Regions from separate parts of the Kluyvera huaxiensis genome, predicted to be linked through region 1. Evidence: predicted binding sites of a transcription regulator. Region 1 holds the regulator's gene; each other region holds the start of a gene.
What was found. Region 1 encodes ArgR, which controls arginine synthesis, uptake and breakdown. Its sites were predicted from a motif close to ANTGAATAAAAATACANT; they were not measured.

Region 1 (4,278 bases):
GCTAAAGGGGCTGAAGTGCTCGCCGGCGGTGAGGCTCATGAGCTTGGTGGTAACTTCTGGCAGCCGACGGTGCTGGGAGAGTGTCATGAGCAGATGCTGTTGGCGCAGGAAGAGACGTTTGGCCCGCTGGCGGCCTGCTTCCGCTTTAGCGATGAAGACGATGTCATTCATCGCGCGAATAATACCCCCTACGGCCTGGCGGCTTATTTCTATACTCAGAATCTCTCTCGTGTGTTCCGCGTCTCGCAGGCGCTGGAAAGCGGCATGATCGGCATTAACGAATGTGCGGTGTCGACTGAGCTTGGGCCTTTTGGCGGCGTGAAAGAATCTGGGCTGGGGCGTGAAGGTTCGGTGTTGGGGCTGGAAGAGTACCTTGAGGTAAAAACGTTACACATCGGGGGACTCTAGTCCAGATGGATGGGGAGAGGGCATAAGATGGAAATCTATACTTTTGATTTTGATGAAATAGAAAACCAGGGCGATTTTTATCGGGAATTCGCTCGACTCTTTGCCCTCGACAGCGAACAGATTCGCAATCTTGACGCGTTATGGGATGCGGTCATTAGCCCGCAAATGCCGACGCCACTGGAGATTGAATTCATCCACCTGGATGATAAACAGCGTCGGCGTTACGGTGCGCTGATTCTGCTGTTTGATGAGGCGGAAGAAGAACTGGAAGGGATGCTGCGTTTTAACGTTCAGCGTGGATAAAAAAAAGCCCTCGCATAAGGGCGAGGGCAAGTCGTCGGACAAGACGACGAGGGTTTATTTGTACAGCTCAGCCGTAGCGTGCCAATGGTCGCCGGTACGGGCTTCAATTACGCGGTAGCTGCTAGCGCCTTCTTTTTCAGCTTTTGCGGCTAACTCACTACGCATATCCATCGGGGCGCTACCAACCTGAGATACAGAGATGGTGCCCATTGGTTGAAGGCTCTGAGCTTGCTCTGAGTTCACCTGTTGTACTGCGGCGCTTGCGCCGAAAGACAGAACGGATGCCAGACCAAGGGATGCGATAATCATTGCGCTTTTCATAGTGTTTACTCCTCACCTTATTCTTCAGCGGTGAGAGGATAATCTTTTTGATTCCTGGACCGCTGTGGGTAATTTAATTTATTGACTGCCGACGTACTGCTTCACACTGACTTATTTGTACAGTTCAGCCGTAGCGTGCCAATGGTCGCCGGTACGCGCTTCGATAACGCGATATGACGAAGCACCTTGTTCTTCTGCTTTTTTGTTCAGCATTTCATGCATGTCCATCGGAGATGAACCGACGGAACCGATGGATACGGTGCCGATTGCCTGACGGGTCTGGGCCTGATCGCTGTTGATAGAATCAGCGGCGAACGCGCCAAACGAGATAGCAGAAAGGATGCTCAGAGCAGCAACGGTAGTTTTGATTTTCATGATACTCACCTCGTCGAATTTTTTTGGAGGGTCTTTGTTTTGTGACCCTCATCACGAAATTAAGTATACACTAATCACACAAAATATTAATACCCTCCTAATGGTTTCGCGTGTAATTACATGTCAATAAACGTCATTTTTAGAACATTTACGTATAAAAAAACGCATATTTTGGCAAAGAGAATCTGTAATGATGCGTAAAATCAAAAAGATAGAAGAATTTGATATTTTGTGCGATTAAGTCGGGATATATTCACTGTATCTATGCGTTAGGCCGCGGAATCGCACTAAATGCTAACGAAACGGTAGTTGAAGATATGGGGATAGAAAGGAAAGGCAGCTCCTCTGGAAGCACCAGAGGAGAGAGGGAGAAGGATTACAGTTCCTGTTCGAACAGAACCTGAATCGCTTCGAACAGATCCTTCACGCTAAAGCCCCTTGCCGGGGTGGTGAAGATAGTGTCGTCACCGGCGATGCTGCCGAGGATGCCTTCTGCTTTACCCAGAGAATCCAACAGGCGTGCGATAAGCTGTGCTGCTCCAGGGCTGGTGTGGATGACGACTACGGAATCGTTGTAATCGATATCCAGCACCAGATTTTTAAGCGGGCTGGTGGTAGTCGGTACGCCCAGTTCGGCTGGCAGGCAGTAAACCATCTCCATTTTGGCGTTGCGCGTACGCACGGCACCAAACTTCGTCAGCATACGAGAGACTTTGGATTGGTTGATATTATCGAAGCCTTCTTCCTGCAAGGCCTGAACAATTTCGCCCTGTGAGCTAAATTTTTCTTCCTTCAGTAAGGCTTTAAAGGCTTTAACTAATTCTTCTTGTTTGGTTGAACTTCGCATAAGTCACCCGAGTATGGTGGTGAAATTAACATTATTATGCATATAGGTGAATTTTTATGCAAACAATTTGCCTGAAGAGGCTAATTCGAATAGAGAAAGGCGGAATTTTAGCAAAAATTAGACCTAAGAAACATGCCTATATCACGGGATCTAAATAAGTTAAAAGTAAATGAATTGTTATTAAATTGCTGTTGTTTTACGCAACATGCTGCGTATATTGTAATCGATAGTTGATGAAAATTTGGTTTCGTAGATAGGCCTTTTTCTGGGAGTGGTGCAGTAGTCCCAACAATGCTGCTGGAGACGCTGCATTCTGTAAGCAATTAGATTGTAATTATTTACCTTGTGAATTAAGGTCGCCGCAACGGAGTAACAATAGGTCTCTCCTGCGTTGGTTATGCGGTCCACGACAGGTTGCTACCTGAATGTCATTAACCATAATAAGGAGTTTAGGATGAAAGTCGCAGTCCTTGGTGCCGCCGGCGGTATTGGCCAGGCGCTTGCCCTACTACTAAAGACCCAACTTCCTTCAGGTTCAGAACTCTCTCTGTATGATATTGCCCCCGTCACGCCTGGCGTGGCAGTCGATCTCAGCCATATTCCTACTGATGTAAAAATCAAAGGGTTTTCAGGTGAAGATGCGACGCCTGCGCTGATAGGGGCTGATGTTGTCCTGATTTCAGCGGGTGTTGCACGTAAACCCGGCATGGATCGCTCCGATCTGTTTAACGTTAACGCCGGGATTGTTAAAAACCTGGTACAACAAATTGCCAAAACCGCGCCAAAAGCCTGCATTGGTATCATTACCAACCCGGTCAATACCACGGTGGCTATCGCCGCTGAAGTGCTGAAAAAGGCGGGCGTGTACGATAAAAACAAACTGTTTGGCGTAACCACGCTGGATATCATCCGCTCCAATACCTTTGTGGCGGAGCTGAAAAGTAAAAACTGCGGCGATGTTGAGGTCCCAGTGATTGGCGGCCACTCCGGTGTGACCATTCTGCCTTTATTGTCGCAAATCCCTGGTGTTAGCTTCTCCGAACAAGAAGTGAATGACTTAACCAAACGCATCCAGAACGCAGGCACCGAAGTGGTGGAAGCGAAGGCCGGTGGTGGGTCAGCAACCCTATCAATGGGCCAGGCTGCGGCGCGTTTCGGCCTGTCTTTAGTCCGCGCATTACAGGGCGAAAAAGGGGTTGTGGAATGTGCGTATGTTGAAGGTGACGGCGAATATGCGCGTTTCTTCTCACAACCACTGCTGCTGGGGAAAAATGGCATTGAAGAGCGTCAGTCTATTGGCAAACTGAGTGCCTACGAAGAGCAGGCGCTGAACGGTATGCTGGAGACGCTGCGCAAAGATATTCAGCTGGGTGAAGAGTTTATCAATAAATAAGACCTCAGGTCTTAGCGTATAACAAAGGGGCCGATTGGCCCCTTTGCTTTTGTTGTTTAACCGCTTAGTTTGATGCCGGATATTCCTGAATCGTCACCTGCATCGTTATTTTCTTATCATCACGCATCACCACCACTGGGATCACTGATCCTGGGCGGATCTCCGCTACCTGGTCCATGGTCTCCAGCGCGGACACGGCCTGCTTGCCGTTCACTGAGACAATCACGTCGTTATTCTGGATCCCTGCCTGTGCGGCTGGGCCATCTGGCGAAATATCGTTAACCACAATACCTTGAATAGGATCGATGCCACCCTGCGCGTGGACTGGGGCAATTTCGCGCCCGCTGATACCGATAAAGCCACGGATCACCCGGCCATCGCGAATCAGCTTATCCATAATCTTGGTCGCCAGCTGGAATGGGATAGCAAAGCTCAGCCCTTCCGGCGTTTCGCCGTCGTTGCTCTTATCAAAGGAGAGGGTGTTGATGCCCATCAGTTCACCCAGCGAGTTCACCAGCGCGCCGCCGGAGTTTCCGTGGTTGATAGAGGCGTCGGTTTGCAGGAAATTCTGCCGACCGCTTGGGTTGAGGCCGATACGACCGGTGGCGCTGATGATCCCCTGAGTAATGGT
Region 2 (4,278 bases), on a different contig from region 1:
GATAAGCTTGCCTTCAACCCAGCTATGAATATCTTCGGCATCGCTTTCGAGGATTTGCTGTGGGTTCGCACGAACCTCTTCCAGCAGCACGCTCAGCGCCTCTTCCAGCTGGATCTGTTCCTGCCCGGTCAGTACGCCAACCGTCACCAGCGCTTTCGACCAGGCAACAGAACCGACAATATCCTGCTCGGCCAGGCGATAATCAAAGCGTAAAGAGTCGTTGAACTGTTTGAACCGCTGATCCGCTGCCTGAGTAAAACGCCCGCCCCAAAGTGCCATAACAAATTTCCTTAAATTCTTCGATTTCACTGCCGGATGGCGCTGCGCTTATCCGGCCTACAGGTTCTGTTCACGTTGGTCGGATAAGCGCAGCCGCCATCCGACACATAAAAACTTATGCCAAAATACGCGTACCGATCGGCGTGCCGTTAAACAGCGCCGGCAGTTGCTCGGCATGACGCCAGGAGGCGATATCGACCGGGCGACCCAGGGTACGTGCCGCATCGAGCGCCGCATTCACCTTCACAATCATGCCGTCGGTAATAATTCCCTGGTCGATCAGCTGTTCGGCCTTCGCCGCCGTCATCTCAGCAATACGCTGGCCTTTGCCGTCCAGAATACCGCTAACGTCGGAAAGCAGGATCAGGTCCGCACCCAGCGTAGCAGCCAGCGCCGTTGCCGCCTGGTCAGCGTTGACGTTCATCAACTGCCCCTCGGCGGTTACGCCGATGGAGCTCACCACCGGCAGGAACCCGCCTTCCAGCAGCAGGTTAATCAGCTTCGGTGAGCCTGGCTGCGCCAGACCTACGTGGCCCAGCTCTTCATCCAGTTTCGTCACGTTTACGCTGTCGCCGTCGCCAAGGAACAGGCCAACGGAGGCAATATCATGTTTCTTCGCCCACGCCAGCAGCGTTTTGTTGGCGGTCCCCGCCAGCGCACCGGTAATGATGTCGATTTGGTCGGCAGGCGTAACGCGCAGGCCATTTTTCTTTTTCACCGGCAGGTTAAGCTGTTTCATCAGCTCATCCACCACGCAGCCGCCGCCATGGACAATCACCAGCGGGCGCTGGTGCGATTCGCGATAGTTCACCAGCGCGGTAAACAGACGCTCCAGCGCTTCTTCGCTATCCAGTAACACGCCGCCCAGTTTGATAATTAATGGATTCATGGTCATCACACCTTAGATAAGAGACTGCGTCTCAGCGAAGCCGAAACGGATATTGGCGCACTGCACGGCCTGTGCGGCAGCACCTTTTAATAAGTTGTCCTCGGTCGCCACCACGATCAGGTGTTCACCCTGCACGGCAAAACCGATATCGCAGAACGGCAGGCCAACCACGTTTTTCAGCGCTGGCACACCTTTGTCGTATAAACGGACCATCGGCTTGTCGGCGTAGGCTTGCTGCAGCGCCTCGGCCACCTGCGCTTGCGTGACGCCCGGCTTCAGACGGCAGGTAATGGTTTCCAGAATACCGCGCGGGAAGTTGCCCAGATGCGGGGTGAAAATCACATCCGCACCAAGATGGCTGGCAATTTCCGGCTGATGACGGTGGGTAAACACGCCATACGGCTGCAGGCTCACTTCACAGAAGCTATTGGAGATCGCCGCTTTACGCCCCGCGCCGCTGACGCCGGAAGTGGCGTTGATCACCGGCCACTGATTAAGATCCAGCAAATCGCCATCGATCAGCGGTTTTAGCGACAGCTGTGCCGCCGTTGGATAACAGCCCGGTACCGCAATCAGCTTCGCCTCTTTCAGCGCGTCGGCGCTCCACTCGGCAAGGCCATACACCGCCTGCGCCAGCAGCTCCGGATGCTGATGAGTAAAGCCGTAATATTTTTCATAGAAGGCGCCGTCGTTCACGCGGAACGCACCGGACAGGTCGAATACCACACAGCCTGCCGCCAGGAACTGCGGTGCCAGATCGTGGCTCACTTCATGCGCAGTGGCGAGAAACACCACGTCGACTCCCGCGCTGAATTCACTGATGTCGGACATCGGCTGCAACGGCAGGTCGACAATGCCTTTTAGCTGTGGATGCAAATCGGAGATTAGCTTTCCTGCATCATTGCTTTGCGCTGAGACCGTCAAAGCGGTTATGTTCATATGAGGATGGCGATTTACATAGGTCACAAGCTCTGCGCCAGCATAACCGCTCGCGCCCACAATCAGCGTATTCAACATCGGTGCAGTTCACCTTCTTATGTCTGTTTGCCTGATTAAGCGTAATCACTTCACCCTACAGTTGGTGGGTTTTATTACGCCTAATGATAATGTATTTTTATTCACAAATACTGCATGAATATTGATACTATCACGACCCGAGGTGTGTCAACAATGAAAAACAATTTACCCCCATTTATCGAGATTTACCGTGCGTTGATCGCCACCCCGTCCATCAGCGCAACCGAAGAAGCGCTCGATCAGAGCAATGCGTCTTTAATCACTCTGCTCGCCGATTGGTTCGCCTCTTTAGGCTTCCAGGTTGAGGTGCAGCCGGTCCCTGGTACCCGCAATAAATTCAACCTGCTCGCCAGCACCGGTCAAGGTGCGGGCGGTCTGTTACTCGCCGGACATACCGATACCGTCCCCTTCGACGACGGCCGTTGGACCCGCGATCCCTTCACCCTCACCGAACATGACAACAAGCTCTACGGTTTGGGTACCGCCGATATGAAAGGTTTCTTTGCATTTATCCTCGACGCTCTGCGTGATGTCGATGTGACGACGCTGAAAAAACCGCTCTACATCCTGGCGACTGCCGACGAAGAGACCAGTATGGCCGGCGCGCGCTACTTTGCCGAATCCACCGAGCTGCGCCCGGACTGCGCAATTATCGGCGAGCCGACATCGCTACAACCGGTACGCGCCCATAAAGGCCATATGTCTAATGCTATTCGCGTGCTCGGCCAGTCCGGCCACTCCAGCGATCCGGCGCGCGGCGTGAACGCCATTGAAATCATGCACGACGCCATTGGCCGGGTGATGCAGCTGCGCGATTCGCTGAAAGAGCGTTATCACTATGACGCCTTCACCGTACCGTACCCGACGCTCAACCTGGGTAGCCTCCACGGCGGCGACGCTTCTAACCGTATTTGCGCCTGCTGTGAGCTGCATATGGATATTCGCCCACTCCCGGGCATGACGCTCAACGACCTTAACGGCCTGCTGGATGAAGCGCTGGAACCGGTTAGTGCCCAGTGGCCTGGCCGTTTGACCATCAGCGAACTGCATCCGCCGATTCCGGGTTATGAATGCCCGCCGGATCACCAGCTGGTTGAAGTGCTGGAAAAACTGCTCGGCACCAAAACTGAAGTCGTTAACTACTGCACCGAAGCACCGTTTATTCAGAACCTGTGCCCGACCATCGTCTTAGGTCCTGGCTCAATTAACCAGGCGCACCAGCCGGACGAGTACCTGGAAACCCGCTTTATCAAACCGACACGCGAATTAATTTCTCAGGTCGTCCATCACTTCTGTTGGCATTAATCTGTGTTGCCCGGTGGCCGAAGGTTCCCGGGCAACACAGCGCGCAGCCCGCCCCCCACTCGCCTTCACAGCATCGTCTATTCCCGCGATCTCGTTCACATTTTCATAAGCATTTCTTATCTGGCAGGAAGCAAATTAAATTTCGTAAATTGCCGCGATTTATTCGTTTGCTGAAGCGATTTCGCAGCAATTGACGTACGGGTTTTTACGTGGCTTTATAAAAGAGGTGTCTTTATCTCGCCCTTCCGTTCCGAGGCCGGGATATAACAAAATAAAATGAGATGGGGTGTCTGGGTTAATGAACGAACAATATTCCGCGTTGCGTAGTAATGTCAGTATGCTCGGTAAAGTGCTAGGCGATACCATCAAGGATGCGCTTGGTGAGAACATTCTTGACCGTGTAGAAACGATCCGTAAGTTGTCCAAATCTTCTCGTGCGGGCAACGAAGCCAATCGCCAGGAGCTGCTCAGCACGCTGCAGAACCTGTCCAACGATGAGCTGCTACCGGTCGCCCGTGCGTTTAGCCAATTCCTGAATCTGGCCAACACCGCCGAGCAATATCACAGCATTTCGCCAAAAGGCGAAGCGGCGAGCAACCCGGAAGTGATTGCCCGTACTCTGCGTAAACTCAAAGACCAACCCGATCTCAACGAAACCACCATTAAACAGGCAGTTGAATCCCTGTCGCTGGAGCTGGTGCTAACCGCGCACCCGACCGAAATCACGCGTCGTACGCTGATCCACAAGATGGGCGAAATCAACAACTGCTTAAAACAGCTCGATAATA
Region 3 (4,278 bases), on a different contig from region 1:
GTTTTTATGCAGGTTGTTGACCTGTCCCAGACGTTTCAGCACCGCTTTACCAAATTTCAGGCTGTCGGTGATGGTCAGCGACTGCACCATGTCGAACATGGTGTGGTCGACGTAGCGGTCGCCGCTCTTGCTCACGCCACCCACTAAGTCGGCGGCGTTCTGAGTTTGCGCAAGGTATTTGGCCGCCGTACTGGTGGCCCCTTTGGTCGACAGCGCAAACACCGATGAACCACTTGGCTGCCGACTGGTAAAGGCGTCGGCGTGAATCGAGACGAACAGGTCGGCGCGCTGCTTTTGCGCTTTGGCGACCCGAACTTTGAGCGGAATAAAAATATCTTCGTTACGCGTCATGTAGGCTTTCATATTGCCTTCTTTCTCAATCAGCGCGCGCAGGCGACGGGCGATTTGCAGCACCACGTCCTTCTCCCGCGTTTTATACAGCCCAACCGCACCGGAGTCTTCACCGCCATGTCCAGGGTCGAGCATGATAACAATCGGCCGGTCGCGCCCGGCTTTGCCCGGCTGCGGGCCACTTTGAGCAGGCGGAACCTGCTTTTCGAGGCCGTCTTTGTTGTACTCTTCCAGCAGCGCCAGGAGCGGATCCTGCACATCCTGGCTGCTGGCGGGATAGAGGTCCATCACCAGACGTTCTTTAAACCCGGCAACCGGCGCCAGCGCAAACAGCTGCGGTTTGACGTCTTGCTTTAGCTCAAACACCATACGCACGGTTTGCGGATCAAACTGCCCCACGCGGGCCGATTTAATATAGGGATCATCGGCGCGGATTTGCGCGCCCATGCCTTTGAGCACCGAATTCAGGTTGACCCCTTCGAAATCCACCACCAGACGGTCAGGATTGCTCAACGCAAACTGTCGATAATTAATCACACGGTTGGACTCCACCGTGACGCGCGTGTAGCTGGACGCAGGCCAGATGCGCACTGCCACCACCTGACTAACGGCGGCAAAACCAACCTGACTCACGCTCAATAACCACATGGCGCCCGCCCCTTTTAACAGGCGACGACGACTTAACGACTGACTTCCCGACATGCTCCATCCCAGGCAAAAAAAGATAATTTTGGTTCACGCATAATACGATTGACCGAAAACTTTAACCAAAGGCGAATAAACTGTCATCTATAAAAGGGTAAACATTCGTAGGATCAACGAAATTGACAGCAAGCTTTTCCGTTATTTAGGCAAATTCCGGCTTGCGTTTCCGCCAGAAACAGAATAAAAATACACTAATTACGAATAATCATGCATTGAGGATTGTGCCGTGGTGAAGGAACGTAGAACCGAACTGGTAGAGGGGTTTCGTCATTCTGTCCCCTATATTAACGCCCACCGGGGGAAGACGTTTGTCATCATGCTTGGCGGCGAAGCCATTGAGCATGAAAATTTTTCCAGTATCGTCAGCGATATTGGTCTGCTCCACAGCTTAGGCATTCGCCTGGTGCTGGTCTACGGCGCGCGCCCGCAAATTGATGCCAATCTGGCGGAGCATAACCACGAACCGACTTACCACAAGCATATCCGCGTAACGGATAGCAAAACGCTTGAACTGGTTAAGCAGGCGGCCGGTCTGCTGCAGCTGGATATTACCGCCCGTTTGTCGATGAGCCTCAACAACACCCCGCTTCAGGGTGCGCACATCAACGTGGTGAGCGGGAACTTTATTATCGCCCAGCCGCTGGGCGTGGACGACGGTATAGACTACTGCCACAGCGGGCGTATTCGTCGTATTGATGAAGAGGCCATCCACCGCCAGCTCGACAACGGCGCGATTGTGCTGATGGGGCCAGTGGCGGTGTCGGTGACCGGCGAAAGCTTTAATCTGACCTCGGAAGAAATTGCCACCCAGCTGGCAATTAAGCTCAAAGCCGAGAAGATGATCGGTTTTTGCTCCTCACAGGGGGTATACAACGAGGATGGGGAGATTGTTCCTGAGCTGTTCCCGAACGAAGCGCAGGCGCGCATCGAAGAGCTGGAGCAGGAAGGCGACTACCTTTCCGGCACCGCGCGTTTCCTGCGCGGCGCGGTGAAAGCCTGCCGCAGCGGCGTACGCCGTAGCCACCTGATAAGCTATCAGGAAGACGGTGCGCTGTTGCAAGAGCTGTTCTCTCGCGACGGTATCGGGACGCAGATTGTGATGGAAAGCGCCGAGCAAATTCGTCGCGCGACCATTAACGACATCGGTGGGATTCTGGATCTGATTGCACCGCTGGAGCAACAGGGGATTCTGGTGCGCCGCTCTCGCGAGCAGCTGGAGATGGAGATCGACAAATTCACCATTATTCAGCGGGATAACACCACTATCGCCTGCGCCGCGCTCTATCCATTCCCGGAAGAGAAGATTGGCGAGATGGCCTGCGTGGCGGTTCATCCGGACTACCGCAGCTCGTCGCGTGGGGAAGTGCTGCTGGAACGCATCGCCGCTCAGGCGAAACAGATGGGGTTAAATCACCTGTTTGTGCTGACTACCCGGAGCATTCACTGGTTCCAGGAACGCGGCTTTAAGCCGGTTGACGTGGAGCTGCTGCCGGAAAGTAAGAAGCAGCTGTATAACTATCAGCGCCGGTCTAAGGTGCTGATGACGGACCTGGCGTAACGCCGGGGCTGGAGTCAAACCCTCACCCCAACCCTCTCCCTTAAAAAGGGAGAGGGTGCATCACGAGCCCGTACTCATATCTGAATTCCGCTTTAACACCGAGGCACCAGCGGTTCCCTCGCCCCTTTGGGGAGAGGGTTAGGGTGAGGGGCACACAGTGTGCTCGTACTCATATCTGCATTCCGCTTTAACAACGAGGCACTATCGATCCCCTCGCCCCTTTGGGGAGAGGGTTAGGGTGAGGGGATGTTCCGATCTACACCATTTCGGCAAAAATCGCCGCTAACCCGCTGCGTCGTTCCGTGCGGGTAGCGATGGCCTGCGCCAGCAGATTTTCATCGGCGTACATCGACAGTCGGGATTTCGCACGCGTGATGGCAGTGTAGACAAGCTCGCGGCTGACCACCGGCACAATCTGCGTCGGCAGCACCAGAGCGGCGTGGGTGAACTCTGAGCCCTGGGATTTGTGTACCGTCATCACCCATGCGGTGTCGTGCTCCGGCAGGCGGCTTGGCTGCACGGATTTAATGGTACCGTCCGGCATCGGGAACCAGACGCGCATTCCCTGCTCCCTCTCCAGCGCGATACCGATATCGCCATTAAACAGCCCCAGCGCGCTGTCGTTGCGGGTGATCATCACCGGCCGCCCTTCATACCAGCGCGAATGGCGCTGCGGCACAATTTGCCGATGGCGGGTCAGCAACTGTTCAAACTGAGTGTTCAACCCGCTGACGCCCCAAGGCCCCTCGCGCAACGCACAGAGGAGCTGATATTCACCAAACGCCGCCAGAATCACCGCTGGGTCTGCCTGTTCACGCAGCAGCTGAAGGTAATGTCCGTATCCCGCACGCGCATCCTCAAGCATCGACCCGTAGTCATCCGTTGTGCGCAGCGGCTTGAGTTCAATATCGCTAAATCCACGCGCGAAAACTTCACCAACGGCCTTTTTATCTCCCCGGTTCACCGCGCTGGCAAGCTGTCCAATGCCGGAGTCGCTACCAAAACGGTAGCTGGTACGCAGCAGACACAGGCTGTCGCGCAGCGCACTCGCCACGCTGCCCTCTCCTGCCGGAACCTCTGCGCCCACCAAACGGCTCAGTTCATGCGCACGCTCCGCGGTATAACCCTCGCTCACCCAGCTACAGATATCACCTAGCACCGCCCCAGCTTCAACTGAAGCCAGCTGATCGCGGTCGCCAAGGAAAATCACCCGCCCGTGCGGCGGCAGCGCGTCAATCAGCCGCGCCATCATCGGCAGGTCAATCATCGAGGCCTCATCCACCACCAGCACATCAAGGTGCAGCGGGTTATCCGCGTGGTAGCGTAGCCTTTGGCTGCCGGGCTGCGCGCCCAGCAGGCGATGCAGCGTACTGGCATCCGTTGGCAGCATCGCCTTTTGGGCATCTGTCAGCTCTAGCTTGCGCAGGGCTTCACCCAGTGATTCGGTTAATCTGGCCGCCGCTTTCCCGGTCGGAGCCGCCAGGCGGATTCGGCATTTTTCGCTGCCGGACATCTGCACCAGCGCCGCCAGAAGTTTGGCGACGGTGGTGGTTTTCCCGGTACCTGGACCACCGGAGATCACCGAAATTCGCCGCGTCAGCGCAACGGCGGCGGCAACTTTCTGCCAGTCCACCGTATCACTTGCCGGAAACAGCACATTCAGC

Region 2: the regulator ArgR is predicted to act here: its motif matches at 2,274-2,291, upstream of argC (N-acetyl-gamma-glutamyl-phosphate reductase).
Region 3: the regulator ArgR is predicted to act here: its motif matches at 1,232-1,249, upstream of argA (amino-acid N-acetyltransferase).

What each region holds. Positions count from the first base shown of each region.
Region 1 covers NZ_JBEFLV010000004.1:35,658-39,935, forward strand. The annotation lists gene ABOC97_RS05660 (NAD-dependent succinate-semialdehyde dehydrogenase) at 1-408, shown strand, start outside; gene ABOC97_RS05665 (barstar family protein) at 436-711, shown strand; gene yhcN-B (DUF1471 family stress response protein YhcN-B) at 766-1,032, opposite strand; gene yhcN (peroxide/acid stress response protein YhcN) at 1,144-1,407, opposite strand; gene argR (transcriptional regulator ArgR) at 1,784-2,254, opposite strand; gene mdh (malate dehydrogenase) at 2,709-3,647, shown strand; gene degS (outer membrane-stress sensor serine endopeptidase DegS) at 3,712-4,278, opposite strand, start outside.
Region 2 covers NZ_JBEFLV010000016.1:106,916-111,193, reverse strand. The annotation lists gene argH (argininosuccinate lyase) at 1-279, opposite strand, end outside; gene argB (acetylglutamate kinase) at 395-1,168, opposite strand; gene argC (N-acetyl-gamma-glutamyl-phosphate reductase) at 1,181-2,185, opposite strand; gene argE (acetylornithine deacetylase) at 2,339-3,490, shown strand; gene ppc (phosphoenolpyruvate carboxylase) at 3,789-4,278, shown strand, end outside.
Region 3 covers NZ_JBEFLV010000008.1:148,675-152,952, forward strand. The annotation lists gene amiC (N-acetylmuramoyl-L-alanine amidase AmiC) at 1-1,053, opposite strand, end outside; gene argA (amino-acid N-acetyltransferase) at 1,283-2,614, shown strand; gene recD (exodeoxyribonuclease V subunit alpha) at 2,871-4,278, opposite strand, start outside.